One region of the Carnobacterium inhibens subsp. inhibens DSM 13024 genome, then DNA from elsewhere that is predicted to be linked to it. Evidence: predicted binding sites of a transcription regulator. Region 1 holds the regulator's gene; each other region holds the start of a gene.
The links. Region 1 encodes NrdR, which represses ribonucleotide reductase genes. Its sites were predicted from a motif close to ACACNATATATNGTGT; they were not measured.
Positions count from the first base shown of each region.

Region 2: nrdD (anaerobic ribonucleoside-triphosphate reductase) is a predicted target of NrdR. The motif match lies at 3,492-3,507, and genes of this name have one in related genera.
Region 3: BR65_RS07815 (deoxynucleoside kinase) is a predicted target of NrdR. The motif match lies at 3,429-3,444, and genes of this name have one in related genera.

Region 1 covers NZ_JQIV01000006.1:2,463,339-2,473,703, reverse strand. The annotation lists gene BR65_RS12920 (peptide ABC transporter substrate-binding protein) at 1-1,291, opposite strand, end outside; gene rplT (50S ribosomal protein L20) at 1,592-1,954, opposite strand; gene rpmI (50S ribosomal protein L35) at 2,057-2,254, opposite strand; gene infC (translation initiation factor IF-3) at 2,280-2,801, opposite strand; ribosomal protein L20 leader region at 2,830-2,972, opposite strand; gene thrS (threonine--tRNA ligase) at 3,018-4,955, opposite strand; gene dnaI (primosomal protein DnaI) at 5,343-6,272, opposite strand; gene BR65_RS12890 (replication initiation and membrane attachment family protein) at 6,275-7,723, opposite strand; gene nrdR (transcriptional regulator NrdR) at 7,748-8,215, opposite strand; gene coaE (dephospho-CoA kinase) at 8,379-8,990, opposite strand; gene mutM (DNA-formamidopyrimidine glycosylase) at 9,007-9,846, opposite strand; gene polA (DNA polymerase I) at 9,914-10,365, opposite strand, start outside.
Region 2 covers NZ_JQIV01000006.1:1,921,351-1,931,715, forward strand. The annotation lists gene proC (pyrroline-5-carboxylate reductase) at 1-341, opposite strand, end outside; gene BR65_RS10390 (metal ABC transporter substrate-binding protein) at 730-1,737, shown strand; gene BR65_RS10395 (tocopherol cyclase family protein) at 1,864-2,832, shown strand; gene BR65_RS10400 (methylated-DNA--[protein]-cysteine S-methyltransferase) at 2,850-3,377, shown strand; gene nrdD (anaerobic ribonucleoside-triphosphate reductase) at 3,569-5,782, shown strand; gene nrdG (anaerobic ribonucleoside-triphosphate reductase activating protein) at 5,769-6,329, shown strand; gene BR65_RS10415 (YwbE family protein) at 6,421-6,630, shown strand; gene BR65_RS10420 (biotin transporter BioY) at 6,722-7,252, opposite strand; gene BR65_RS10425 (biotin--[acetyl-CoA-carboxylase] ligase) at 7,278-8,264, opposite strand; gene BR65_RS10430 (ABC transporter ATP-binding protein/permease) at 8,440-10,365, shown strand, end outside.
Region 3 covers NZ_JQIV01000006.1:1,393,574-1,403,938, forward strand. The annotation lists gene map (type I methionyl aminopeptidase) at 532-1,287, shown strand; gene BR65_RS07810 (NupC/NupG family nucleoside CNT transporter) at 1,335-2,513, opposite strand; gene BR65_RS07815 (deoxynucleoside kinase) at 2,506-3,171, opposite strand; gene BR65_RS07820 (carbohydrate-binding domain-containing protein) at 3,541-5,448, opposite strand; gene BR65_RS07825 (DUF4956 domain-containing protein) at 5,448-6,122, opposite strand; gene BR65_RS07830 (polyphosphate polymerase domain-containing protein) at 6,128-6,877, opposite strand; gene BR65_RS07835 (glycoside hydrolase family 1 protein) at 7,224-8,603, opposite strand; gene BR65_RS07840 (sensor histidine kinase) at 8,881-10,125, opposite strand; gene BR65_RS07845 (response regulator transcription factor) at 10,122-10,365, opposite strand, start outside.

The sequences.
Region 1 (10,365 bases):
TTTCTAATCCAGGAAGATTACTTGTTAATTGTGCTTGCATAAATTCTAAAGATTTTTTAGCATTTTCAGTATCGTCACCTAAAATTTCTAAATTAATAGAATCCACACCTAATTCTTCTAACCCTTTTTTGAAATATTCTTGGGCTTGTTCAACATCAAAAGTTAATAGATCACCGCTTTGTTCACGGAAATCTTCTCCTGAAGCTGGATCAGAAGCTAATTCAGCTGGAACTAAACCGTTAGCTGGAATAGAACCATTTTGAAGAACTGTATCTGCAAAGGCCTGTTTGTCAAATGACATTGCAATTGCTTTACGAATATTTTCATTAGCTAAAGGCGTTTCTTCTCCATTACGTTCTTGATTAAATTTAAAGTAAAAGACAGATGAAGTTGGTTGAGTTTTCAATTCAGGATCGCCTTGTTTTGTTTGAACATACTCACCTGATAACGTAATACGGTCAACTGCTCCTGTATCATATAAGTTGATTGCAGTAGAAGTTTCTTTAACTACGTCAACATTAATTGTATCTAACACTACAGTATCTTTATCCCAGTAATCTTCATTTTTATTCAATACCCAGCTTAAGCCAGTTCCATCCCATTCGTCTAAGACAAAAGGACCATTATAAAGTACAGTATCACTATTTGTTGCGTACTTATCGCCTTGTTCTGTTACAAATGCTTCATTTTGCGGTAAAAACATAGGAAGTGTTAATAAATCTTTGAAATAAGGAACAGCTTTCTCTAATTGTACCTCTAATGTTTTATCATCAACAGCTGTAGCGCCTAATTCTGACGGTTCCATTTCTCCAGTTAAAATCGCAGAAGCATTTTTAACGACTCCATCAATCATATATGAGTACTCAGCAGCTGTTTCAGGAGTTGCTAAACGAGCCCAAGCATAAATAAAATCGTCTGCTGTAACAGGGTCGCCATTAGACCAAACAGCATCTTCTCTAATTTTAAACGTGTATGTCAAGCCGTCTTCACTAACTTCAGGTTCTTCTGCAGCCATAGCTAATTCTAATTCATTATCTGGATTCTGACGATACAATCCTTCATTTACATTGTTTAAAACAGTACCACTTACTACATCTGTTGATTTTGCAGAATCCATGTTTGGTAATTCAGCACTTTCAATAATATTAAGTACTTGTTCTTCTGAAGAAGAACCAGCAGTTGAACTTTCAGTACTTGCTGTGTCTCCATCGCTACCGCCACCACAAGCTGCTAAAACTAGTGCTGATGTAGCTGTTAAACCTAATAAGCTAACTAATTTATTTCTATTCATTTTATTTCCCCCTATTTCTTTCTTCTAATATTCATTAACTAAGTATTAGTTTACTCAAATTATATTATCATCTTATTATCACAATTTCAATACAAATTATTAAAATAATGTAATAAAATAATTTTTTTATCATCTTAAACTCATATAAACAACAAATCAATCTCCTGTTTCCCCTAAAACAGTATCAATTTAAACAAATCATTTCGTTTATGGCAAAATTATGACAAATGTATTAAATTGAGCAAAAAAAGCTCATCCACTGTGAAAGTGAATGAGCTTTTTATATTAATATTTAATTTATTATTTGTTGTTGATTGCAGTTTTAGCTTGTTCAGCTAACGCTGTGAATGCAGGAGCATCTGTAACAGCAATATCAGCTAACATTTTACGGTTAACTTCAATTCCAGCTAATTTAAGACCATGCATTAAAGTGCTGTAGCTCATGTTGTTCAAACGAGCAGCTGCATTAATACGAGCGATCCATAATTTACGGAAATCACGTTTCTTTTGACGACGGTCTCTGTAAGCATAAGTATAAGATTTCATTACTTGTTGCTTAGCTGTTTTGAATAAAATATGTTTAGAACCGTAGTATCCTTTTGATAATTTTAATATTTTTTTACGACGTTTACGAGTAACCGTTCCACCTTTTACACGTGGCATATTAATTTCCTCCTCTAAGATGTTCTCTATACAAGAAAACTCTTTTGACTAATTTGAATGATGTTCATTTTGAAATGAACTAACGATGCTAAAAGTAACTGATTACCATTTAGCTAATTGTTGACGGATACGTTTCATATCGCCTGATGATACCATTGCTGATTTACGTAATTTACGTTTTTGTTTTTGTGATTTGTTTGCAAACATATGGCTTGTTTTAGAATGGTGACGTTTTAATCCACCGTTACCTGTTCTTTTGAACCGTTTTGCTGAACCACGGTGTGTTTTTTGTTTTGGCATTTGTTATTTCCTCCTCAAAATACTCTTACTTTTCATTCTTTGGTGCTAAAATTAAGAACATGCTTCGACCATCCATTTTTGCAGCTGATTCGATACTGGCTATGTCAGCTGTTTCTTTTGCTAAACGATCTAACACTTCTTTACCAATACCTTTATGAGTAATGGCACGACCTTTAAATCGGATTGAAGCCTTAACTTTATCTCCTTTTTCAAGGAACTTACGTGCATTACGTAATTTAGTATTGAAATCATTCAAATCAATAGTAGGACTTAATCTTACTTCTTTGACGTTGATGACTTTTTGATTTTTACGGGCTTCGCGTTCTTTTTTCTGTTGCTCAAAGCGGAATTTCCCGTGGTCCATAATACGTGCTACAGGCGGTTTTGCTTTTGGAGCTACTAGTACTAAGTCTAAGTTTGCTTCTTCTGCAAGTTTTAACGCTTCACTTTTTGTAATTACACCAAGTTGTTCGCTGTTACTACCAATAACGCGTAATTCACGTGCACGAATGCCGTCATTTACCATCATATCTTTTGCTATGGTCATACACCTCCATTAGATTTGAGAGAAAGAACAGCAGAAAAATAGACGAGTTCATTATGAACCCGCCTATAAATAATTTCTAACTCACACCGAATGCAAGTTATCATCGTTTATATCTAGCCCAGAGACACTTTCGTCAACTTAGGCGAGAAGCGGGTGCTTCTGCTTGATTTTCTCAACTCATTAATCATACACTACTGAACAGGATCTGTCAATAAATTATTTGCTGAAATTTTTAATTTCTTTTGAAACAGCTTCTAAATACTCACTTAAGTTAACTGTTTCAGTATTTTTTTCGCCATATTTACGGACTGCAACTGCATGTTCTTGTACTTCACTGTCCCCAACTACTAATTGATACGGTATTTTTTGTGTTTGAGAAGCGCGTATTTTATAGCCCATTTTTTCGTTGCGTTCATCAACTTCTACACGCATACCAATACTTTCCATTTGTTTTTTAATTTCATAGGCATAATCTGTATGCATATCTAAATTAACTGGAATAATAGTAGCTTGAACTGGCGCTAACCAAGTAGGAAAAGCACCTTTGTATTCTTCAATCAAGTAGGCTACAAAACGTTCCATTGTAGAAACAATACCACGATGTATAACAACCGGACGGTGGTTATTTTCACCATCTTCTCCTACATAAGTCAAATCAAAACGTTCTGGAAGTAAAAAGTCTAATTGAATTGTTGAAAGAGTTTCTTCAATACCAATAGCTGTTTTTACTAACACATCTAGTTTAGGACCGTAAAAAGCTGCTTCTCCTTCTGCTTCAAAGTATTCTAATTCCATATCATCCATAGCTGCTTTAAGCATTGTTTGAGCTTTTTCCCACATATCATCATCATCAAAATATTTTTCTGTATTATTAGGATCGCGATAACTTAAACGGAAACGATAATCAGTAATATTAAAGTCGCCATATACAGCTAACATTAATTCCAATGTACGTTTAAATTCTTCTTCAATTTGGTCTGGCCGTACGAATGTATGCCCATCATTCAAAGTCATTTCACGCACACGTTGCAATCCTGATAATGCCCCACTCTTTTCGTAGCGATGCATTTGTCCTAGTTCAGCAATCCGAATTGGCAATTCACGGTAACTATGCACATCATTTTTGTAGACCATCATATGATGCGGGCAGTTCATTGGACGCAAAACAAGCATTTCTCCATCTCCCATATCCATAGGAGGGAACATGTCTTCATGATAGTGATCCCAATGACCGGATGTTTTATATAAGTTTACATCAGCCATAATGGGTGTATAGACATGTTGGTAACCTAAACTGATTTCACGGTCAACAATGTAGCGTTCAATAGTACGACGAATAGTAGCACCCTTTGGCAACCAGAAAGGCAATCCAGATCCAACTTCAGGCGAGATCATGAATAAGTCTAATTCTTTTCCTAATTTACGATGATCACGTAATTTAGCTTCTTCACGCATTTTTATAAACTCTTTTAGATTTTTTTTATCAAAAAAGGCTGTCCCGTAGATACGTTGCATCATTTTATTATCTGAATTCCCTCTCCAATAAGCACCAGCAAGAGATAGCAGTTTAAATACTTGGATACGTCCAGTTGAAGGAACATGGACACCACGACATAAATCCACAAAGTCACCTTGGTCATATACCGTGATCTTTTCTGATTCTGGAAGATCTGTAATCAATTCTACTTTGTAAGGATCATCTTTGAAGATATCTAACGCTTCTTCACGAGTAACTTCTTTGCGAACAATGGGGTTATTTTCTTTTACAATCGCCATCATTTCAGCTTCGATTTTAGGAATATCTTCATCTGTTATTGGTGCTTCAGAATCTGTATCATAGTAAAATCCAGTTGAAATAGCAGGGCCCACTCCAAATTTTATATCTGGGTATAAACGGCGTAAAGCATTAGCCATTAAGTGAGCAGTTGAATGACGCAAGATTTGCAAAGCATCTTCATGATCAGGTGTGATGATTTCAATCTCACCATCTACTTCAATTGGGCGTACTAGATCCACTAATTCTCCGTTAATTTTACCGGCTAACGCTTTTTTAGCTAAACCTTTGCTGATACTTTCAGCAATATCCTTTGTAGAAGACCCAATTGGAAAAGATTTTATTGCTCCATCTGGAAAAGTAATATTAATTTCTGACATAGTCTATTCCTCCATATTCTAATTTTTAAAATACCATCTTTGTTCAGCTAGAAAATAAAAAAAGTCCCTTCTATAGTATATTAAATACCATAAAAGGGACGTTCATTACGTGGTTCCACCCAGATTCAGAATTTAGCAAATACACTAAATCCACTCTAAGCTGTTAACGCTAGCTAAACGACCAACTGCTAATTCGACAAACGGTTCACAGTGGCACTCGAAAGGGGTCAAAACAAGAACGAAATTAGAAAACTTTCAGCAGATGTTTTCTTCTCTAAAAAAATCGCAACCAAGTTTTGGTGTCTTTCTCAATGATTTATCTTATATCTATTATTAAAGCACTTTTTGTTCATGATTTCAAGGAGAGTAGCCATATTTTTTATTTTATTAGTGAGTGTGACGTCGATTCGTTCCAGTCATCTTAACTTCTTTTGCTAAATAACGAACTCTTTCCATGATTCTTTTCGCTTTTAGCGGCTCATCTTCGCCTCTTTGTGTGACTCTTAAATGTTCTTCTTCAAGCTGTTTCATATCGAAGTTGGAAGAGAAAAAAGTAGGCAGCTGTTCTTGCATGCGATATTGTAAAATAACGCCTAATACATCATCGCGTATCCAACTCGACATAGAATCCGCACCAATATCATCTAACATTAATATAGGTGCTTTCTTGATAAACTCTAGTTTTTCACCTGTATTGTTCTTACCAATAGATTGTTTCATTTCAACTGCAAATGATGGAAAATGCATTAAAGTAGAAGGGAACCCATTTTTAGCCAATTCATGTGCTAGCGCTCCTAACAAATAAGTTTTACCTACACCAAATGATCCCTGTAAATATAAGCCTTTATGAAATTCTTTGGGCTTAGTTAAATAAGCATCAATAAAATCATAGACCTCTGAAATAGCATATCGGCGTTCATCTGTTAAATCAAAATCTGCTAATTTAGCATTTCGTACATCTTTAGGCATATCCATTGAATAAATCCGATTTTTGATTTCTAATTCTTTTTGTTTAGCGATCAATTCAGCCGAAGGTACATAGGTCACGTCAATGTAATGATAATTTAAAACTAATTTAGGATGGTAACCAGGAGCCATCATACCTTCTTTTAATTGAAATTTCTTTTTTTCTTGTACATATTCATATAATTTAGCATAACTTTTAACAATGGCTTCATCATCCAATTTTTGACGATTGTCTGCAATAAATTGCGTCACATCGGGATCATCTAAAACTTCTTGAATGAGTTCTTCATATTTATCCGTTAAATTTCGATCTTTGATCATTCGCGTCAAGCTTTCACCAATATCCTCCATTATTATTCACCTTCTTTGCCAAAATTTTGAATTCTTTTCAACCGTTCCATAAACGCTTGTTTCTCTTCTTCACTCATCGGTTTTTCTTCCATTTGGTTATTTTCTGCTTTGGCCCAATCTGGAAGAGTTTCTTTTCTTATCGTGGTTTGATTATTGTAATTACCTTTACTTCTGTTTTGTGTGTAAGTCTTATTACGATTTTCTTGTTGTTGTTTTTTTTCAGCATTTTCTAAATACATTTTTTTAACCTTTTGAATCGCTTCTTCAGGTGCTACTACCTTTTCTTGCGCCCAGTCATTGGCGATCTTATAAGCTAATTTTTGGTCAAGCGTTGGGTTGTTTTTCACAACTAAAATGTAATGAATCAAAATATTGATCACCGCTGTTGGCAAATTAGCTTTCTTCACGATTTCTTCTAAAGTCCATTCTTCAGGTTTTGTTACAAAACCGCCTTTTTGTTCTTTAATAGAATTCATAAAATCATAAGGGCTTATTTGCTCACTTACTTCAATGACCGCAATATCTTCTTTAGTTAATCCTTTTTTCATAAGATCATTTTCACGCGTTTTTTGCTGATTTACATCGATCTGGATATCTTTTTCCACCACGTCTTTTAAAGAAATATTTTGTTGGTTTTTATTATGATAATCATCATATACTAATTTCTTTAATTTTTTTTCATCAATGGTTCCAGTTTCAATATCTGATGCATTAAGAATAAATTGTTGCATCGTTAATTCGTCTAAACCATATAACGTGTGCAATACAAGAATCGTTTCCTCTATTTCTTTTGTAATGGAAGAACGATTGATGTATTGCTGATTTAAACCTGAATAAAAAAATTTCAAATCAAACGTTTTCGGATCAACTTTTGGATTAGAATTGGCTGTTTTTCCAATATATGAAACAGGCTCTTTTAAAAGTTCCTTTTCTCTTTTTAGTAATTCAGCGTCAAACTGAAACACGTCTAAAAATGACTTAGTGATTTCTTGAAATTTCTGTTTGTCTATCTTTTCTACAATGAATCGTTTTCTCAAATTTTTAAATTTTCGTTCGCCAACTCTTTCTAATAACAATAAACTTAATAAATCATCTTTGAAAAATACCTCACTAGTTTGAGGAGCTTGCAATTCATAGATCGTTAATTTAGTCGTATCTGTTTGGACATAGGTTTTAAGGAGACCTATCGCTTCTAACTTGATCCTAGCTTGATAGAGTTCAGGGATACCGATATTTAACACTGTCAGCAATTCCGAATGCAGAATTCCTTCACTCCAATATTTTTCTTCTTCTATTTCAGTCCATAATGTCATATAAAGGCTATATGCAGCAGTGCCAATCAAAGGTTGATACAAAAAAGTGAGAATTTTTTGATCAATATCCGATAGTAACGCATTTTGTTTTACTAAAAACCCATCTTTAGGACTTAAGTTTTTCCATGGATATCCCAAAACGATTCACACCTTTCTGTCTCACTAATTTTTTTCAGCTTTTTTTCTTTCAAATTCTTGAAGTTCTTTAAGAAAGACACTCATATCTTTAAATTGACGATAGACACTAGCAAAGCGGATATACGCTATTTCATCTACATCAGCTAATTTTTCCATAATGTATTCTCCAATAATAGCAGAAGAAACTTCATTTTCGCCTAACCCTCTGATTTGATTTTCTACTTCATCCACTATTTTTTCAACTTGTTCCATTGCTACAGGTCGTTTTTCACAAGAACGAATCAACCCTCTTAAAATTTTTTCACGATTAAATTCTTCTCTGGTTCCATTTTTTTTGATCACTAAAAGAGGTGTTTTTTCAACCCGTTCAAATGTAGTAAATCGAAAACTACAGGCTTCACATTCTCTTCTTCTACGAATGGCACGTCCATCATCTGCTGGACGACTATCGACAACTTTAGAACCATTATTTTGACAGCGTGGACATTGCATTATTATCATTCCTATCTTAAGTGCGTCTTATCTCTGCACTAGTTTTGTACACAGTTATTTACATTATTATACCATACAACAATCACAGATAAAACCGGTTAAAATCGGTAAAAAAGAGCAAAGAATAAAGCACTGATACTTTATTCTTTGCTCTTTTCAATTTTTATTTTATGCATGAATTGGGTTTTATTTTTTCAATCCACTTTAAAACTTGTTTTTTTGTATGTTCAACTGTCCCATTATTATCAATTATAATATCTCCCAGAGTTATTTTTTCTGAAATAGACAACTGAGCAGCAATTTTTTGCAATGCTTCATTTCTTTCTATTCCATCTCTTTTCATTAAACGGTCTATTTGAGTCTCCGGTGTTGTAGCTACTACCATGATTTGATCAACATCATCTTTATATCCAGTTTCAAAAAGCAGAGGAATATCTAATACAATAACAACAGGATGCTGTTTTAAGTAATCATCTTTCTTAGTCATAATCCATTGCCGTATGTGTTGAGATAACATTTCGTTTAACTGCTCTCTCTCTTTTTCATCATTAAATACGATTTTTCCCAGTTCAGAACGATTTAAAGTACCATCAGGTAGAATAATTTTATCACCAAAATAGGCTTTTAATTTATTTAACCCTTCTGTGCCAGGTTCTACTACTTCTCTAGCACCAATATCTGCATCTACAACAGGGTAACCCTGTTCCTTAAACAATTTACTAACAGTTGACTTGCCAGTAGCAATACTGCCAGTTAGCCCTAAAATTACAGTCATATTATCCCCTCTTTATTTAGTAATCAATGTCTAATTGCTGGCAATTAGGACAAAAATGAGTTCCTCGTTGAGCTACTTTTATTTTTTCTATAGGCGTTCCACATCGAATACACGGACTTCCTTTTTTACCATAAACCGCTAATTTCACTTGAAATGTCCCAGCATCTCCAAGTGCATTTTTATAAGTGCGAATCGTCGTTCCACCAGCTTTTACAGCATCCCCTAAGACTTTGATAATGGATTCATGCAACCTTGAAACTTCATTTTTACTTAAGCTATTTGCAGCTCTCATCGGATGGATCTTAGCTACAAATAAAGCTTCATCTACATAAATATTTCCTAATCCAGCTACAATTGTTTGATCCAATAACAGAGGCTTAATAGACCGTTTTTTAGTTTGTAGTGTAGTATAAAATGTCTTTCCATCAAAAGCTTCTTTAGTCGGTTCAGGACCAAGTAGCCTTATACCTGTCGTACTAAACTCTTTTCCTAAAGGAACAAGTGTCATCCGACCAAATTTCCGTACATCCAGATAACGTAAATCTCTTCCGTCTGTTAAATGAAAAACGATATGTGTATGTTTTTTTAAAGGTGCTGTTGAATTTTCTACCTCATACTTACCTTCCATACGCAAATGAGAAACCAAAGCCCAATGTTCAAAACGGAAAATAATGTATTTTCCTCGTCTATCAAACTCTATGATCGTTTCTCCAACTAAAAGCTGTTTAAATTCTTCGCTATCGATAGATCCAGCAACGATACGGTCCCAATAAACATCTACTGATTGAATCGTTGCGCCTAATACAAGTTGTTCTAAACCTTTTCTAACCGTTTCAACTTCTGGTAATTCAGGCAAATTTTTACTTCCTTTCTATCTAAAAAATGTTTCTGCTATAACTGAATATAGCAGAAACATTTCCTTCTTATTTCGCTTCGTACCAGCTTTTCCCGCTGTTGCTGTCTACTTTTAAAGGAACAGATAATTCTACTGCACCTTCCATAACTTGAATCACTAGTGCTTCAAGTTGTTCAAGTTCTTCTTCAGGCGCTTCAAAAATCAGTTCATCATGAACCTGTAATAGCATAGTTGCTTTCATATTTGATTCTTTTAATTTTTTATCCATTTTAATCATAGCAATTTTGATGATATCTGCTGCACTACCTTGGATTGGTGTATTGATAGCCGTTCTTTCAGCAAATGACCGTAAATTAAAGTTTCTAGAATTGATTTCTGGCAAATAACGGCGACGTTGGAAAAGTGTTTCGACAAAACCTTTATCTTTTGCTTCTCTCACAATATCTTCCATATACGTTTTAACGCCTGGATATTTATCAAAATACTTATCGATAAATTTTTGTGCTTCTTTTCGGCTAA
Region 2 (10,365 bases), 540 kb from region 1:
GTTTCATTGCCGTCATTTAATAGTTCTGATAGTTTTTGAAGGGATGTTCCAGCAGCAATAGATACAACTAAAGGTTGATGAGCAGCAATTTCATCTTTAATTTCTGCCAAAATAGTTGGGAAAACATTTGGTTTAGCTGCAAGTACTAAAACATCGACTTTTCCAGCTAATTCTTTATTAGAAGAACAAGCTTGAGTACCAGTTTCTGAAGTGAAAAGGGCTAATGTTTCTTTGGTTGTATTGTGAACGTAAATATCTTGATGAGAGGTATGCCCATTTTGGATCATACCTTTTATAATGGCACTAGCCATATTTCCAATTCCAATGAATCCTACTTTCATGATGAACACTCCCAGTTTTTCTTTTTATATGTTTATTTTACCATAACTTACAAGACAAAATTAAAAAGCATTAGTTATAACTAAGATGAACATAGAGAAAATAGCTTCTTAATAAAACTTATTGTGGGAAGTTCTATAAGAAAAAATGCTTGTGATAAAACGTAACCATTACGATTTAATCAGTGCTTTAATAATTTACCATGCTTAATTTTAGAAGTCAATCAAATATTATAACTAAATCGATAGTAAAAATAAAGGTTGCATCGATAAATATAATCCTGTATTATACAAAACGTAACCATTACGATTTGTGGCGTAATAATTAAATTCATTGAATACATACGAGTTTAAGTAACAGTGCACTATTTTTTTTACAGGAGGATTATTGATGATGAAAACAAGTAAATTATTAACTATAGGGTTATCTATAATAGGAGTAGGAGTATTCATGAGTGGATGTGGAGCAGCAGAGCAAGCTGATACATCATCAGATAATAGTCATACAGAAGAGACAATAAAAGTAGTAACGACGTTTTATCCCATGTATGATTTCACAAAAAATGTGGCACAAGATTTGGCTGAAGTATCTTTACTTTTACCTGCTGGAACTGAAGTGCATGATTTTGAACCTAGTGCTAAAGATGTTGCCGAGATCCAAGAAGCAGATGTGTTTATTTATAACAGTGAAGAGATGGAAACATGGGTTCCTTCCGTATTAGATACTATTGATTCAACCGAAGTTCTCGTTATTGATGCTAGTGAAGGCATTACCCTTATTGAGAATGAAGCAGTTGAAGAACACAATGATTCAGATCATGAGCACGCAGAGCATACCCATGATCATGATGAAGAAGGGCAAGAAGAGCACAGTCATGCAATTGATCCACATATTTGGCTAGATCCTGTCCTTGCTCAAGAAGAAGTGAACACCATAAAAGAAGGCCTAATTGAAGCTGATCCTGAAAATGAAGAAGGTTACGAAGTTAATGCTGATGCCTATAATCAAAAGTTGGAAGCATTAGATCAAGAATACAGAGGAGCTTTTCAAGAGGCAGAGAACCGAACGTTCGTCACACAACATGCAGCTTTTGCTTACTTAGCTCAACAATATGATTTGAATCAAGTATCAATAGCAGGCTTGTCATCCGAAGAAGAGCCTAGTCCGGCTAAATTAGCTGAATTATCCGAATTAGTCGATCAAGAAGGGATGGAGTATATCTACTTTGAAGATAATAGTTCTTCTAAAATCGCCGAAACGTTGGCAAGTGAAGTTGGTGTTGAGTTAGCTCTATTAAGCCCTTTAGAAGGAGTCAGCCAAGCAGATCAAGATGCTGGAGTAGATTATATCGAAGTTATGAAAAATAATTTAGAATCATTAAAGAAAAGTATCCGTTAAGATCACCATGGAAACTATAAAGCAAAACATCAATTTATTAGCTATCTTTTATCGAATAAAGTAAGATAAAGACACGTCTTACACCATTGGAAGAACAAAATAAATGGTGGCAGGGAGGATAGCTAAATGTTTGATAAGATAAAAAATCCGATTCTTTTTCAAGGAGATTTAACTAAAAACAATTATTTTGAAGGATGGTACTACAAGCACGTTTCATTTGATGAAAAGACCAGCATTAGTTTAATTCCTGGTGTGAATTTGTTTAAAGGAGACGAACATAGTTTTATCCAATACATTTATGTAACGCTAAATGAGCAAAACGAAAAAACGACAAACACAGGGTATATTCGTTATCGTTTAGATGAGTTTAGTTACCAAAATAATCCATTTTTAGTTCAAATTGGACAAACTATTTTTACGGAATCGTTTGTTTCTATCCATCTGAAAGATGAGCAGTTTACGGTTCAAGGAAAATTAGGGTTAGGTACTTTTCAAAATATAAAAACTTCCATTCTGTCTCCTTCAATTATGGGAGGATTTGCATATATTCCTAAGATGGAATGTTACCATGGTGTCATTAGTATGAATCATCGCTTACAAGGAACTTTAACGATCAATAATGAAGAAGTTGAATTCACGAATGGCAAAGGTTATATTGAAAAAGATTGGGGCACTTCTTTTCCAAAAGAATACATTTGGATCCACTCTAATCATTTTAAAAATGAAAGTACAAGTCTCTTTTTTTCAATTGCACATATCCCGTTTTACCTGACCACTTTTAAAGGCTTTATTTGCAATATAATAGTGAACGATAAAGAGTATCGTTTTGCGACTTATAATGGGAGTACGGCCAAGATAGTGAGTCAAACGAAAGATACAGCACTGATCGTACTTGAAAATAAAGAAGCAGAATTGACTATTCAAGGAATGATTACAAGTTCTGGTAAACTCATCGCTCCTAAAAATGGGAGTATGAATAAGGCGATCAAAGAAGGGTTATCAGGAGAAATCAGTATTCTTTTAAAAGACAAGAAACAAAATACAATATATAGAGATGAAAGTAAGTTGGCAGGTATTGAAATAGTAGAAGCTTAGGTTAATGAGGTGAGGAAATGGAAAATCTTGAGCAGAACATAATTTACGGCTCTTTTGAATATGATTTAGGCAGCCTTTATCTAGCAGCAACCGAGAATGGTCTCTGTTTTGTAGGCTCTCTAAACGAGTCACTGAGAGAACTTGAGGATGGTGTAACAAAATTATTTTCAAAAGCAACTTTAGTAGAAAATACGGTTGGTTTACAACTCTACCATCAACAATTTTTAGACTATTTTAACGGTTCTAGAACTACGTTTACGCTGCCTTTAGATGTGAAGGGAACGTTATTTCAACAAAAGGTTTGGAAAGCTTTGACCACTATTCCCTATGGACAAACAAAATCGTATGGTGAAATTGCAGCTGAAATCGGTCAGACTGGAGCTTTTCGAGCAGTGGGTACAGCAATTGGAAAAAATCCGTTATTGATCGTCGTACCTTGCCACCGGGTCATCCATAAAAATGGGAAGTTAGCAGGTTATCGAGGAAAGTTAGACATGAAAGAAACACTATTAAGTTTAGAGAAAAGACAAGGGAAAGTATGCTAAGAAAGAAAATGAAATAGGATAAATATAAATAGATTATGCCTTGATCCAGGCATAATCTATTTATATTTCTTTTAATAACAATTAAAATGATGGACGAAATGTAGGATTGCGTTTATACTATATATAGTTTAAAAATTATTTTTATAGCTATATATAGTGTTTTAAAGGAACGGATAGGGTGGCGATAGGAAATGATTATGGATAATGATATTTTTTGTGAAACTTCGAACAAACTTAAGCTGAAAGTAATGAAAAGAGATGGACGAGAAGTTGAATTTAGAGAAGAAAAAATCTTTGAAGCTTTGTTGAAAGCCTATCATTCATTGACAAAAGAAACGGATGAAAAAAGTATTCAGGAACTAAAAGAGATCGTTGAAGTAGTAAAAAAAGAAATAGCACAACGATTCGTCAGCAATATTAAAATTTATGAAATTCAGAGTATTGTTGAACATATTTTAATAGATGCCCATAAACATGAATTAGCGGAAGCCTACTTAGTTTATAGAACCCGTCGCGATCTGGAAAGAAGCCAATCAACGGATATAAACTATGCTATCCATGATCTTTTACGTAAAGAACAAACCGTAGTAAATGAAAATGCGAATAAGGATAGCAACGTATTCAATACTCAAAGGGATTTAACTGCAGGAGTAGTTGCGAAATCTATGGGACTTAAATTGTTGCCGAAGCATGTTGCTAATGCGCACCAAAAAGGAGATATCCATTATCATGACCTGGACTATCAACCATACGCTCCAATGACAAATTGTTGTTTGATCGATTTTCAAAGTATGTTTAGGGAAGGCTTTAAAATAGGGAATGCAGAGGTAGAAAGTCCGCGTTCCATTCAAACAGCTGCTGCTCAAATGGCACAAATTATTGCCAATGTGGCTTCTAGTCAGTATGGAGGATGCAGCGCAGATCGAATTGATGAAGTATTAGCTCCTTATAGTCGTTTAAACTATCAAAAACATTTGCAGACTGCAAGAGAATGGGTCACAGGAGAAGAAAAGCAAAAGCAATATGCCCGTGAAAAAACAAAAAAAGACATTTATGATGCTATGCAGAGCTTGGAATACGAGATCAATACCCTTTATTCTTCTCAAGGACAAACGCCTTTTACAACGTTAGGATTTGGATTGGGAACGGATTGGTTTGAACAAGAAATTCAGCGTTCCATCTTATTAGTTCGCATCAATGGATTGGGAAAAGAAAAGAGAACAGCCATTTTTCCAAAACTTGTCTTCACTCTTAAACGAGGCGTTAATTTGGATCCCGAAGATCAAAATTATGATATAAAAAAATTAGCCCTTACTTGTTCAACCAAAAGAATGTATCCTGATGTCTTAATGTACGATAAAGTCGTTGCGTTAACGGGAAGTTTTAAAGCGCCAATGGGGTGTCGTTCATTTTTACAAGGATGGAAAGATGAACATGGTCAAGAAGTAAACTCAGGAAGAATGAATTTAGGTGTGGTCACACTTAATTTGCCTCGTGTGGCTATCGAATCTAAAGGAAACCAATCAATGTTTTGGGAGCTATTTGAAGAACGATTAAAGGTTTGTCACGATGCTTTAGTTTATCGTGTTCAAAGGACAAAAGATGCATTACCTGAAAATGCTCCTATTTTATACGAATATGGCGCTTTTGGGAAACGATTGAAAAAAGGAGACAGTGTAAATGATCTCTTTAAAAATAAACGTGCGACAGTATCTTTAGGTTATATTGGACTATACGAAGCTGCAACAGTCTTTTTTGGGCCAGAGTGGGAAAAAAATGAAACTGCCAAGGCCTTTACAGTGGATATTTTGAGAAAAATGAAACAGCACACAGATCAATGGGGAGAAAAGTATGGCTATCATTTTAGTGTGTATTCAACACCCAGTGAAAGTCTAACGGACCGGTTTTGTCGCTTAGATACAAAGAAATTTGGCGTACTGACAGATATTACTGATAAAGAGTATTACACAAACAGTTTCCATTACGATGTACGAAAAAAACCAACACCGTTTGAGAAGATTGAATTTGAGAAAGATTATCCTGAATACACATCTGGCGGTTTCATCCATTATTGTGAGTACCCGAATATGCAACAAAATCCAAAAGCGTTAGAAGCTGTGTGGGATTTCTCTTATGATCGTATTGGATATCTTGGGACCAATACGCCTATTGATCATTGTTACAAATGTGGATTTGAAGGAGATTTTGATCCGACTGAGCGAGGATTTAAATGTCCACAATGCGGAAATACCGATCCCGACAGCTGTGATGTCGTAAAAAGAACGTGCGGTTATCTCGGTAATCCTCAAGCTAGACCGATGGTAAACGGAAGACACAAAGAGATTTCAGCTCGGGTCAAACATATGCCAGTTAACGGGGAGGAAATACTACATGAGGAATCCTAAACCGAAAGAATGGCTGGCTAAAGATTACAGTCAATGCCGGATAGCGGATTATAAACCGTTTAATTTTGTTGATGGAGAAGGTGTCAGATGCAGTCTCTATATGAGCGGATGTCTGTTTGCCTGCAAAGGCTGTTACAATAAGATCGCACAAAATTTTGCTTATGGAGTGGAGTATACTACAGAACTAGAAGACACGATCATTGCTGATCTAAAGCATTCTTATGTTCAAGGCTTAACTCTTTTAGGAGGAGAACCTTTTCTCAATACACAAGTTGCAATTCCTTTAGCTAAACGCATTCGTTCGGAATATCGTGAGACAAAAGATATTTGGTCTTGGACTGGCTATACATGGGAAGAATTGATGCAAGAATCGGAGGATAAACTGGAATTGCTGTCACTAATCGATGTCGTTGTGGATGGACGGTTTGAATTAGCTAAAAAAGATTTGACGCTTCAGTTTAGAGGGAGTTCAAATCAACGTATTATTGATGTTCAAGCATCATTGAGACATGAAAAAGTTGTATTATGGCAAAATCAATTTAATTAGAAGCAAAGTATGAAAGCCTTACTTTTTAGACGTAAGTAGCATGAAGAGAATAAAATATGCTACACTACAGATAAATAAAGGAGCGGATATTATGGATGGGAAGTCAAGAGCAGCGATTAAAATTGATGCACTAGTAGATATTGTTTTAAAAAAAGATCAACGTACAGGTAAATTAACAAGAGGTCACGTAAAGCGTATTTTAACCAATAGCAGTCAACATCCACATGGGATCAAAGTCATGTTAAAAGAAGGAGACCAAGTTGGTCGTGTCCAAAAGATCTTAACAGATGACGATAAATAAGTAACCTAACTGACAATAACAAAAGAGATCTAAACTGGTTTTCACATCAGCTCGATCTCTTTTTGCTTTTTTAGTTAATAAGCGATTAAATTTAATTTTGAATGCGTTTAAGATGTCGTTGCAAGCGGGAGCTGATCAAAAAAGCGAAAACAGCTTTAACGACATCACCTGGAACAAATAATAAGAAACCCGTTTTGAAGATGAGACTGTTACTCATAGTCAAATCAAGATAGCCTCTTAGGATGAAAATCATATAAGGCAATCCAATGATATAAAAAATACTGGATCCAATAAGAATGGCCCCTAAAGCAGATTTAAATGTGAAAGATCTGCTTTCTAAGAACCATGCCATTACATAAGCTCCTAGAATGAAACCAAGTACAAAACCAAAACTTGGACTTAAAAAAGATTGAAATCCTTTAAAGATAAGGATGAGCAATAAGTGCAGGGTTTGTGCAAGAAAAGCAGCATTTTTTTGCAAGATAAGGCCAGTTAGTAAAACAAACAACGTTTGCAAGGTGAAAGGGACTGGACCAAGAGGAATACTGATAAAACTGCTAATATAAGACAAAGCTGCCATTAAACTACAGAGTGTTATTTCTCGCGTGGTTAAGGTTGACATAATAGGCTCCTTTGAAATTCATTCATCAATCGAATGGCTTTTTCATAATGATTTCTCCGTAAGACAACGTTCGTTGTTGGCCATCAGCCAGTTGCACAACAAGACCTCCTTGAGGATCAATATCTATGGGAATAGCTTCGAATTCTTGCTTACGTTCTTTAAAAGTAATTTTTCTACCAATCACAAAACAACGTTTTTTATATTCTTCTAAAAAAGTACGTTCCTCAATTGTTTGATAAATCATGTGAAATTGATTCATGATTTCAGCTATTAGAAGATTACGATCACTAATTTCCTTTTCTGTATCAGTAGTAAGAGAGCCTGCGATAGTGCTGATTTCAGTTGGAAAACCTGTTAAAGGCTCTTTAACATTTAAGCCTACTCCGACAATCAGAGTCTCTATTTTCCCGCTTTCAAAGTCTGATACAGCTTCAGTTAAAATACCGCATATTTTTGTATCGTTGAGATAAATATCATTTACCCATTTTATACTAGGTCGTTTAGTAGTTAATTTTTCAATAGCCAAACAAACGGCTACAGCAGTAGCTGTAGTGACTAAAGTAGCATCCGCCATAGATAAGTTGGGCTTTAAAAAGAAACTCATGTAAATGCCTGTTTGACTAGGAGAGTAAAAAGACTTACCTAATCGTCCTCGTCCTTTAGTTTGTTCTTCAGCTAGGACAACGCCTTGATTTTGTGAACTTTTCATTGCAAAAGAACGAGCTTTATTATTTGTAGAGTCAATGGTTTTAAATGTATGGATAGGAAAAGTTTTTAGATCTGTATGCAGGAATGATCTAATGCCTTCAATCGAAATGACATCTGACTTTTCAGAAAGTCGGTAACCTTTATTGGTTACTGCTTCAATGATGTAGCCTTCTTCTTGTAGAGTTTTTATTCCTTTCCAGATAGATGTTCTTGAAAGTCCTAGTGTATCTGCCAATGCTTGACCAGAAATATTGGACCCTTTTTGTTGTTTTAATAAAGAAAGAATGCGTAATTTTGTAGACATAAGTTCACCTCGTTTTTTAGTATAAAAGCTTCTATTCTTATTGTCAACTAAATTATATTTAGTTAGGTAACAATTAGAAAATAAGAGTAACCATTGTTAAATAAATCAAAAAGTAGTAATATGAGAACATTCTACAAAAAAGTTAAAATTATAAAAGAATTGAAGGAGAATAAAGATGCCTGTAATGGAACTAAAGCAAGTGAATAAATCATATAAGATCAATGGCGGAGAAACATTTCAAGCTTTGAAAGACATTAATCTGTCTTTTGAAAAAGGTGAATTGGTGTCTATTATTGGAGAATCTGGTAGTGGGAAATCCACACTAATGAATTTGATTGGTGGGTTAGATTCAGATTTTCAAGGCGAAATTCTTGTCGATGGTGAAAATATTGGAGATTATTCTGAAAAGAACTTGGTACAGTATCATAAAGAAAAAGTGGGATTTGTCTTCCAAAGTTTTAATCTTATCTCTCATTTATCGGTTTTAGACAATGTAACATTAGCAATGACCTTATCAAACGTTTCAAAGGCAGACCGAGAAAAAAGAGCCAAAGAAATTTTAGGTGTAGTAGGTTTACAAGATCATTTGTATAAGAAACCGGATGCTATTTCAGGTGGTCAAAAGCAACGGGTAGCTATTGCACGTGCACTAGTAAATGATCCGGATATTATTATCGCAGATGAACCTACAGGAGCATTGGATTCAGAAACAACAGATCAAGTTTTAGAGATGATCAAAGAAATTGCTGAAAATGGCAAACTGGTTATTATGGTTACCCATTCTGAAAAAGTAGCGGGTTATTCTAGCAGAGTTGTGACGATTGATGACGGACGAGTAATAGATGATCAAAAAGGCAGTGCATTAACGGTTACAGACAATAAATACAAAACAGAGAAACCTAATCGCAATAAAAATTTGAGTTTATTGGGTGCAACAAAGTTAGCCCTTTTAAATATGAAAGAAAAATTAGCTCGTAATATATTGATTGCTTTAGGTGGTAGTGTAGGAATCATGAGCGTCATTTTAATGTTGTCTTTAGGAAGTGGTGTGAATTCTTATTTAACAGATACGATGAACAGTCAGGTAAATCCGTTAGTTAGTGAAGTTCATATGCCGGACGAAGAGCCGGAAAACCAAACTGAACTGAATGAAATGCGGGACCAAAATCCTTTAATGGGATTATCTAGCTCAGCTCCATTTGGGACGGAAAATATTGATGAGTTGTCTAATATTGAGCATGTAGAAGCAGTTGAAGAAGGTTTTACTAATTTCTCAATTGGAACAAATAAAGCTTCTTTTGATGGAAAAGCTACTCAGTTTATGAGTGTGACGACTGTTTCTTCTATGATTACTAGTGCTGACATAGTAGAAGGAGGACTTCCTGAAGAAGGAGAAGTCATGATTACTAAAAATATGGCGGATACTTTAGGAGAAGACCTTGTAGGACAGGACATTCAAGTTGATACAATCGTTAATGAACAACAACTTAATTTGACAATGACTGTCAGTGGAATATATGGTGCTGAAGCATCAGCTGCGATAGATACAGTTTACTTGAATTATGAAGATTTAAAAAATGCAATGGAAGAAGCAGGGGGAGTATTAAATCCTAATATCATTTACCTTGTTTCCGATGATGCTGCTGCAACAGACTCTATCAAATCTAAGGTTGAAGACTTAGGATACAAAGGATCATCTACGGAAGCTATAGCAGAGACATTTAGTCAAATGCTGGATGTCTTTACGTATGTGTTAGCCGGAGTTGCTGGGATTTCATTAGTGGTTTCAGCTATTATGATATTGACTGTCTTGTATATCAGTGTGGTTGAAAGAACAAAAGAAATTGGTGTGATCAAAGCCATTGGGGGACGTAAAAAAGATATTCGCCGTATTTTTGTATCTGAATCCTTCTTGATTGGTTTATTCAGCGGAATGTTTGGTGTCGGAATTGCATGGGGACTATCATTAATCGCTAATGCTGCAAGTACGCACTATTTTGATGTTGCTGTCATTGATCTAACGCCAATGTATGCTGTTTCCGGAATAGTTTTAAGTATCATCATTAGTATGGTAGCTGGCTTAATGCCTGCGTCTAAAGCT
Region 3 (10,365 bases), 1.1 Mb from region 1:
GACTATCATTTAGTACGTGTTTTAATAAAATATTGGGTTATTTTTCACTGCTACGTTCTAAGATTCTCATTAGTATACTCACATACAAAACAAGACGCTCACCTTTCTTACTTTAACACTATCAGACATAATGAGAAATGTGAAAGGAACAATCCTATTTTCTTATTATATAAAATAAGTGCTAAAATTAGTAATTATCTTGAATAATATATAATCACTATGGCAATAACTGTAAGCCATCTATCCAGACTACTATTTCAGTACACCTCTAATTTTACTTTTCTTTAGACCATCTTTTAAGATTAGTCAATTCGAAAGGAACAACGATTCAGTGTATGTAATCTACTGTATCATTGTTCCTTATTTCTACTAGTGCAAAAATAGCAACTCGTTAAGAATTATAACCAACTATTAAGGTAAAAAAAAAGTATATAAAGAAGCTAAAGTAATTATTGATCATATCCTTTATATTTTTCAAAAAAACCTATATTATTAGGTATCGATTTAATTATACAGAAAAGAGGAACTTACTTGATTACATTAAAATCACAACGCGAAATTGATGCCATGGATGAATCTGGAACAATATTAGCAAACATGCATATCGCTTTACGCGACTTTATCAAACCTGGCATAACGAGCTGGGATATTGAAGAATTCGCTCATAAATTCATCTTGGATAATGACGCAATACCTGAACAAATTGGATTCGAAGGCTACGAATATGCAACATGCATTAGTATAAATGATGAGATCTGTCATGGTTTTCCAAGAAAAGAAGTCCTCAAAAATGGAGATTTGATCAAAGTTGATACTGTCATTAATTTGAAGGGTGCTTTATCAGATTCTTGTTGGAGTTATGTGGTTGGAGAATCAAACCCTGAGAAAGATCATTTAATGGAAGTTACTCTAAAAGCTATGTATAAAGGTATTGAACAGGCAAAAGTTGGAAACCGTATAGGAGATATCGGTCATGCTATCCAAAGTTACGTTGAAAGTGAAAATTTATCAGTAGTTCGAGAATTTTTAGGTCATGGAGTCGGGCCGACATTACATGAATCTCCTGACGTTCCTTCCTATGGACAACCAGGTAAAGGACTACGCTTGAAAGAAGGTATGGTTATCACTGTTGAACCCATGGTAAACACTGGATCATGGAAATCAAAAATGGACGATAACGGATGGACCGCTCGAACAAAAGACGGAGGTCTAAGTTGCCAGTTCGAACATACATTAGTAATTACAAAAAATGGGCCACGTATTCTAACTTCTCAAAATAATCAATAAAATAAGATGACTCCCAAATGTTAGACTTTGGGAGTCATCTTATTTTTTTATAAAAACAATCCGATAAACATAGCTGATAAAATAGGAACGATAAAACCGCCAAACATCCCTCTTAAAGCTAGTTTAGATAAATCATTTTTTCTAGTTGGTGCAAAAACTGATAAACCTGTTACACAAATCGCAATACTAGAGAATGCTCCAAAACTACCAACAGCCACAGATATCATCGCTATTGCTCTTTCGGACAATTCAGACATCATTGGAGCAAAGTCAGCATAAGCGACAAACTCGTTGATTGATAATTTGGTCCCTAGCAGTTGGCCAGCTAACATTGCCTCCGTACCACTTAAGCCCATCAACCAACCGATTGGCATAAAGATATAGCCTAGAACCCCTGTAAAACTGGTCCCTACTAACCCTAAAATACTATTCAATAATGCCACAATAGAAATACCAGCAATCAAACTCGCACCGATACCTAAAACCATTTGAAGCCCATTGTTGATTCCTTCGGCCATGGCAGAAAAAAGAGAGGTACTCGAGCCTTTACGATCTAAAGTTACATCAGTTACTTTACTAACTTCTGTCTCAGGCGTTAAGATTTTAGCTACCAGTAATGATCCAAACGGTACTAAAGCCGTTGTAATCAATAACCATTTCATCGGAATACCTAATAAATTATATCCCACTAAGATAGAAGCCGACATAGATCCCATTCCTGCAACTAAAACTGTCATCAACTCTGATTTTGTCATATCAGGCAAATATTTTGCAACTAAGAAAGGCGCTTCTGTCTGCCCCAACAACATATTTGCTACAGCAACAAAAGATTCTGCTTTTTCAGTTCCTAACAACTTTCCAACTGCTCCACCTATGATTTTAACGACCCAACCAACTACACCTAAGTAGCCAAGGATCCCTGTCAAAGCAGATAGGAAGATAATAACACCTAATACATCAATGAAGAAGTATCCTCTTCCAAATAAATCGCCAAACACAAAAGATAGTCCTTCATTCGCAAAACTGAATAGTTTCGTTACACCTGCAGCTAACTGTTCAATGATCCAGCTGCCTACAGGAACTTTAATTAAGAACAAAGCCAACACTAATTGAGCTGCTAGCGCAACTCCAACCGTACGCTTATTAATTGCTTTTTTATTGTCTGATAAGAGAAATAAAATCCCTAACATGACTATAATGCCTAAAACTGTTATTACTCTACTCATTGATTCTACTCTCCATTTCAACTAACTTTTCTTTTACTAATTTCACCACAAAATCCGCGTCTTCACTATTATTGATCACATCGATTTTATCAATATTGATCACTAAAACATCAGATTCTTTATAGTGATGAGTGACCCAATTATCATAACCTTGCCAAAGAGCTTTGTAATAGTCCATTAATCCTTGATCTTGTTCAAAGTCTCTGCCTCGCAAACCGATTCTGTAAAGAATCGTTTCAAAGGAGCCTTGTAAATAAACCATTAAATCTGGAGATTTTTTAGGCAGTTCTTGTAATTCTTCCATCATGTTGTTCAATAATTTTTCATAAATACTAAACTCTGAAGCTGAGATACGTCCTAACTCTGTATTTACTTTGGCAAAATACCAATCTTCATAAATTGAGCGATCCAACACATTATTCTTGTTGTGTAAAGCTTCTTTAATACTTTTAAAACGACTACTTAAAAAATCTAATTGCAATAAAAACGGGTATCGTTTTAAATGCTGTTCCTCTTCACTTGCTGTGTAAAATAAAGGCAATATTTCATTGTCATCTACATTCTCATAGAATACCTCACTGTTTAAAGATTTTCCTAACAGTTCAGCTACACTTGTTTTTCCTGCTCCAATCATTCCACCAATTACTAAAATCGCCATCTACCCCTCTCCTCATTGCATGGAAAAAGAGTAGCATAATTCAGCTACTCTTTTTCCATCTCATTACTAGTTGTTATCTTAGTAGTTTCTAGAAATCGTACTGCTTAAATTTTTTGTTGCATCTTTTTATGTAACTATTTATAGTTTATGCAGTAGTTCATTGCTTAACCATCGATTAGCTCCTTAGCTATAATACTATGATATGAAAATTATATCAACCTGAAATTATACCATATGTGCTAATTACGAAAAAATAAACACCATATATTGTGGTTGCGCATTCAAAACATCCTATAGACTAAAAAATAGACAAGCCTTAGGAATTTTCCTACTGACTTGTCTATTCTATTTACTTCTTAACTAACTAGGTTAAGGCATGGTTGGTATACTGCCTGTATCTCCTTCACTTGGTTTTTGCATGTCACCATTTGGTTGCATGTTCTTGTCACCAGGCTGTTGCATTCCGCCCCCCATTTGTCCTGTTGTAGTGCCCACTGTTGTTGATACTGATTCAATTGGAACTTCAAAAATTTCATCATTAATGGATAAAGTGTATGTTTCATCTACTGCTAAATCAGCAGAGCTGAACTGTACAGAAGTGAAACTTTTATCTGCTGTCCATGATAAGAGAACTGTACCGTCTGCATCGCTTAATTCAATTTTGCTACCCGCTTCATAAGTTGTTTCAAATCCATAAAAAACACTTACTTGACTAGAACTGTCTGCAAAAGTTACTGCCATTCCAGAGCTTCCAGCAGCCATTAACGTTCCGCCAGTTATCACAGCCTCTCCATTTGAATCAATTGTTCCGTTACCATCATTTTCTGGTCCGCTAACAGTCGTCACCCCTCCAGAAATTTCAATCGTTCCGTTTGAATCTAATCCATCACCACTGCTGTTCACTGTCAATGTACCACCAGAAATGACCAATGTATTTTCACTGTAGCTGCCAGATTCACCCGGTCCGGCTGCTTGTTCAGTTGTTGTTGAAGTCCCACCAGATACATTTACTCCGTCATCACTAGCTACAACGTTTATTTCTCCATTACTGATTGTAATCGCCTTACCTTCGATTCCTTCATAACTTTCTGTAATAGCAACACTCGAACCACTTAATTGCAAATCATTATCAGCATGTAAGCCATCGTCTCCGGCAATTAATGTGAGCGATCCTCCTGCAAGTGTCAGATTTCCATCAGTATGCACTGTATCATCAGCCGCATCAATTGCAATCGTGCCATCATTAATAATCAACTCGCCGGCTGCTTTCAATCCTTTGGTACTGGTTGAACTGATCTCATCGCTATCCGCATTTTCTTCTTCATCTGCTGCTTGAGCAAAGAAATCCATCCCTTCTTGTGTTTTTGCTACTGCATTGGCACTCCCGCCACCTGCTGTAATGTCAAATGTTCCGCCATCAATTTGAAGTAGCGTTTCAGCTTGAATACCGTCTTGCTCTGCATCAATAGTAAAGTTACCTCCGGCTATATAGACAAAACCTTTGCCTTCTTCATCTGCATTATCGGACTGAATACTATCTGTTCCGGTTTCAAGAGTAAACGTTCCATCTTTGATTTTCACTGCATCTTTTCCTGAAAGTCCTTGGCCTGCTGCAGTAATATTATACGTACCACTTACGACGATTAATTCATCTTTTGATACGATTCCGTGATTCGTATTCGCATGTATCGTTAAACTACCAGAGCCGTTAAATGCCAAATCAGCTTTACTAAAAATTGTTCCATCAATACTAGTCGCATCGGCATCCGTATCAAGTGTTGCTGTACTTCCAGCTTTATCAGTCAATGTATTTTCTGATCCTTCTGCCAATGTCACAAAGACTTTATCAGCTTCTTCGATCAATAAAGGAGCACTTGTTGAGGAGGTAATATCTACTCCGTCAAAGATCAAATGAACTTCTTCAGTATTCGGGGCCGTTACTTTGATTTGACCATCTGAAAGAGTTCCGCTGATCAAATATGTTCCACCAGTTGTAATTGTAACAACATTACCATCAACCGTTGCTCCTTCTCCGCTGCTTGTGTTCTGATTGTCAGCCAATTGGATAGTAGTAGAATCAGCCTCGTCATATCCGACTTCAAGATCATCGGAACTAAATTCTAAATCATAATCTACTGTACTTTCTACAGTGCCAGACTCAGTTGCTGTAGCAGAATCTGCACTTTGACTAGTGCCAGAAGCGGTTGATTGGCATCCGGCTAACATCACCAAAACAGCTAGTGATAAAAATGGTGTGATCTTCGTCTTTTTTTTCATTAGAGTTCTTCCTTTCCAGCTAACGAGCGTCCACAGATAATTTCTAAATTTCCATTTCTGCAACGCAATGCGTCGATTAATTGTTTTTCCTGATTTTGATCTTTCAATTCGATCGTATATTCAATCCGAAACAGACTGCCCATATTGGTAGTCTTTACTCTTATCATCTGATAACTGGACAAGTATTGTTCGAAGATATCATCAAAAACAGCGCTATAATCTAGATTTTCTGGAATTGTTATTTTTAACAACCGAACCCGTTCACCCATTTCGCCAAAGCTGGAAAGATTTAATCCAACCATTGCGCCGCAAATAATCAAGGCAAATACTACAGCAAATCCAATATACCCCATTCCGGTTGCCAGCCCAACGGCCATTGCCAGAAAGATGCTGCTGATTTCCTTAGCTGAACCTGGTACAGAACGGAAACGAACTAAACTAAATGCCCCCATTACTGCAACACCGGCTCCAACATTTCCATTGACCAGCATGATCACCATTTGTACCATAGCTGGTAATAGAAATAGAGTCATGACGAAACCTTTAGAAAATTGATTTCTATACATATAGGTCCATGCTATAAATCCTCCTAAAACCAAACTTGACACCGTACAAAGTAGAAAACTCGTGATTGAAAACGCAGATGTACTTTCCATATATAAACTATTAAACAACTCACTCATGCACTATAAACCTCTCTTTCTCTTGCTTCCATTATTGGTTCTTCTTGTTTTTTCAAATAATCTTTATACCCATTTGCATATTTCGAAAATTTTGCTGGGTAAATTTGTTGCTCGGATAAGATACGAGCAAGCCATACAGGCATTGCCCCGCAAATTTTTATTTCCATCAATAAGTGATTTTCCGGTAAAATCGGCTCTCCATAAGATCCAGATGACAAAGAAAGATCATGCGTGCGGTATAAAATTTCTTGATCAAATGTAATCCGGACATCGTTATCCAATTTCCCAATATAAGCTAGTCTTTTATAAGACAAATACATGGTTGGTTTTAAGTCTGGATAAAAAGAAAGAATTGACTCAAATTCATGTACCTTTTGATCATTGTTGATCGATTCCAGCTCATTTTGATGAGCTAAAAATCTTTCAGCATTTTTCAATTGCATCTTTGTTCTTCTTTTATAGACGATTCCATCAAATTTTTTCTTGATCTCCACATAGACTGAATCTTTTTTAGTTGGAATACCATAACTACGCAATCGAACTTTTTCTTTGTAGAGCGGTTTACTCATTGAATGCCGTATCAAATACCAACTTGGGGTATCATAGTAAATATTTGTAATCAAATGCTTGCCGTATTGATCCAGCTCCATATACGGTCTAAGCTCTATAAGCAATTTATTCCATTGATCATACGTAATTAAATACTTTGTTTCCTTTCGTTCAAAAACACTTTGATAGTTAGTCATATTTATTACCTCCTTACTCGATGGATACAATATAAAACTTGAACCTTAATTGAACCTTAAGTCTAAAATTTTAAAAGCAGATCTGTATGTCAGAAGCAACGCTAAGGCAACTAAAGAAATTCATCTGCTCTTCATGATAAAGATCTTAAAAAATATTGAATCGATGACATAAAAAGAAGAATGGCCCAATTTTCTTGAAGAAAATTGAGCCATTCTTTATTAAAGTTAGAGCTGGTACTTTTTATTGTATCAGCTCCCTTTTATTCGTATTCCTGATCGACAGACAAGCAGGCTGACATAATAAATCAGCTTACATCATGTTTTCCTGACTCTGATGCTTCTTCTGTCAGGTTCTGTCAACTCCTTCAGACAGACACTTCCCATCTGTTTTAATGACTTCTTTGAACCATTCATAACTTTTCTTCGGAACTCTTTTCATGTCTTTCAGATCATGGTTATCCCGGTTCACATACACTAATCCATAACGTTTACGCATGTCTCCTTGTGAACTCAAAATATCGATCAAGCCCCATCCAAGATAGCCCATTACTTCTACTCCGTCGATGTACATAGCATCATACATGGCTAATAAATGTTTCTTATGATAGTCGATGCGATAGTCATCTTCTATTAGATTCGTTCCATCCCACTCTTCTTTCACTCCAATACCATTTTCAATTGGAAAGACGGGTAACTGATAGCGCTGGTACAATTTGTTTAACACATCTCGGAATCCAAGTGGATCAATCTGCCAGTTCCATTCCGTAGTATCTAAATGTGGATTGTCTAATCTACCGTAATCCATATACTCATTTGGAATGGTTCCCGCTGGAATCTTTTCAGCACTGATGGTTGACGAAGCATAATAACTAAAACTTATAAAATCATTCTTCTGATTTTGAATTGTTTCTAATTCTCCAGGCAATATGTTCATATCAATTTCATTTTTCTTCACAAATTGCATCATTTCTTTTGAATACGTTCCTTTTGTATAAGCGTCAAGTAACGTATAGTTTACAAATTCATCCCATTTTCTAGCTGCTAGAATATCTTCAGGTTTACAAGTAGCTGGATAAACTTCACTGTAAGCCAGCATTCCACCAATCTGAGCATCCGTTGTTTCGTGAAGATAATTGGCAATTTCAGCATGTGCCACCATAACATTGTGTAAAATTTGATATAATTCGTTTGCCGTCTTTTCTCCCTGTAAATATCCACTGATTCTAAATGCTTCTGGTACATGATAGAGATTCTGCTCATTGAATACGATCCAGTACTTCACTTTATCCGCATAACGATCGACCATTTCTTTTCCGTATCTGACGAAGGCTTTCAGTACTTCTTTTGAAACTAACCCATTATATTCTTCTGCTAAATACAAAGGCATATCAAAATGATACAGACAGATCATCGGTTCGATACCTCTTTCAAGCAGACCGTCAATGAATCGATCATAATAAGCAATGCCTTCTTCATTCACTTCACCGTTACCGTTTTCAATCACTCGTGACCAAGAAATCTGGAACCGATACATATTCATGCCTAAGTCCTTGATGTGATCTAGATCTTGTTCAAACTGATGGTAATTATCATTCGCAAATTTCCAATCACTTGCATGTTCTGTTGCTTCTCTTACATCATAAACAGATGGGCTCTTACCACATTCGTCCCATCCTCCCTCAGTTTGCATGCTTGATACTGAGTTACCCCAGAAAAATTTAGTCATCGTCTAGTCTCCTCGTTTTAGATTTAAAATGTAATCGGTTTATACTCATACTCTAGCAAAGTTTTATTTTTATGTAAAGACCAGAATATATTACAACACGAATCATGTAAAGCCTTTCATTTGCAAAGTATTTTCTAAAAGATAGAAGCGATTATTTGGTCTGTCTGGTCATACTATGAACGGCACTTTTTTATCGAAAATGACGAAATAAAGATACCTAAACTGGACAAAGAAAAGACAAGTCTTCTGATTTATATCAGTGACTTGCCCAAATTTTTTATTTTAATGGCATTACAACTTCAAAAGCAATGGTTTCTTCATTCAACGGGCTAGCTTTGATTTGTCCATGGTAGCTTTCAACTATAGCAGCGGCCAATGACAATCCAATGCCATATCCACCAGCAGTGTGCCTTCTTGCTTGGTCTTCCCGGTAAAAACGATCAAATAGCCGATCAAAATTTTGTGGCATTTCACTAACAGTATTGGAAACAATCAATCTGATTTTATGTTGATGACTATCTAAACGGACTTGAATGGTTCCCGGTTCTCGAACATATTTATTCGCATTATCCATTAAAAGTGAACACAACTTGTTGATTGCCTCCATTTCTGCTTGGATAATGATATTGGGCTGGATATTTAATGAAACAGTAACATTTTTTTGTTCACCAATCAGAATGTATGGTTCGCATGTCTCACGTAAAACTTGCGAGAAATCAACGGATTCAATTTTAGGTTGATAGGTTTCTTCTTCCATCTGTGTTAACTGAAGCATGCTTTCCATTAAACCATTTAAACGGCGAATTTGTTTTCCTGTACTTTTGGTCCATTCAGTATCTCCGTTAAGCATTTGCTGAACGTCATTATTAGCTGAAATAATAGCCAGAGGCGTTTTAATTTCATGACCCATATCGGTAATAAATTGCTTTTGCCGGTCAATACTTTCTTGGACAGGTTTAACAATTTTTTTTGAAAAATAAAAAACCAGCAAAAAAATAAAAGCTAAACTAATTAATCCAATCGATAATGAGTTTTGCAAGAATGTTCGCATGGTCTGTAATTCTCGTTGACTATCAACGAAGAGCAACAAAAAGGTTCCATCCTCTTTCTCTACAACTTTATAACGAAAATCATCTAGATATCCTTTTGTTTTGTTAGAAGTTAAAGCTTCTTCCGCGTATATCTGGCCAGCTTCAGAATCAACCGACCGAATTCTTGTTGTATCAATTTGAATGATTTGTCGATTTGAATTAGTGATTACAGTAAAATAGCGGGTCTCAAAAGGAGTCTCTGCTGAAACCGCCTGATTTGGCGGAATACTCCCAGGCTCAGATCCTTTTCCTGAAAGTTCCTCATCCGGGAATTCCCCACCGTTTTCAGCCAAGATGTTCAAGATCTCATCTGCTCGTTCTGCTGCATGAAAGTAATTTGTGACATTCAGTGCTACTAAGACAACGAACATCACTAGAAAAACTACGGCCATCGTAACAAGAATAAATTTTTTTCTCAGCTTCTCAATCATTCAATAACCTCCAGCGAATAACCCACACCACGAGTAGCAACTATTTTGACATGAACATCCAGTTCTGCTAATTTTTTTCGCAAATTACTTAAATGCACCCATATACTGTTCATTTCGATATCCGCATCCCAACCCCAGATACGTTCGATCATTTGGTCGGCTGAAAAAATTTGTTTTGGATTTTCCATTAATAATTGCAAGATTTGACATTCTTTATTTGATAACTTTATCTCGTCTTGA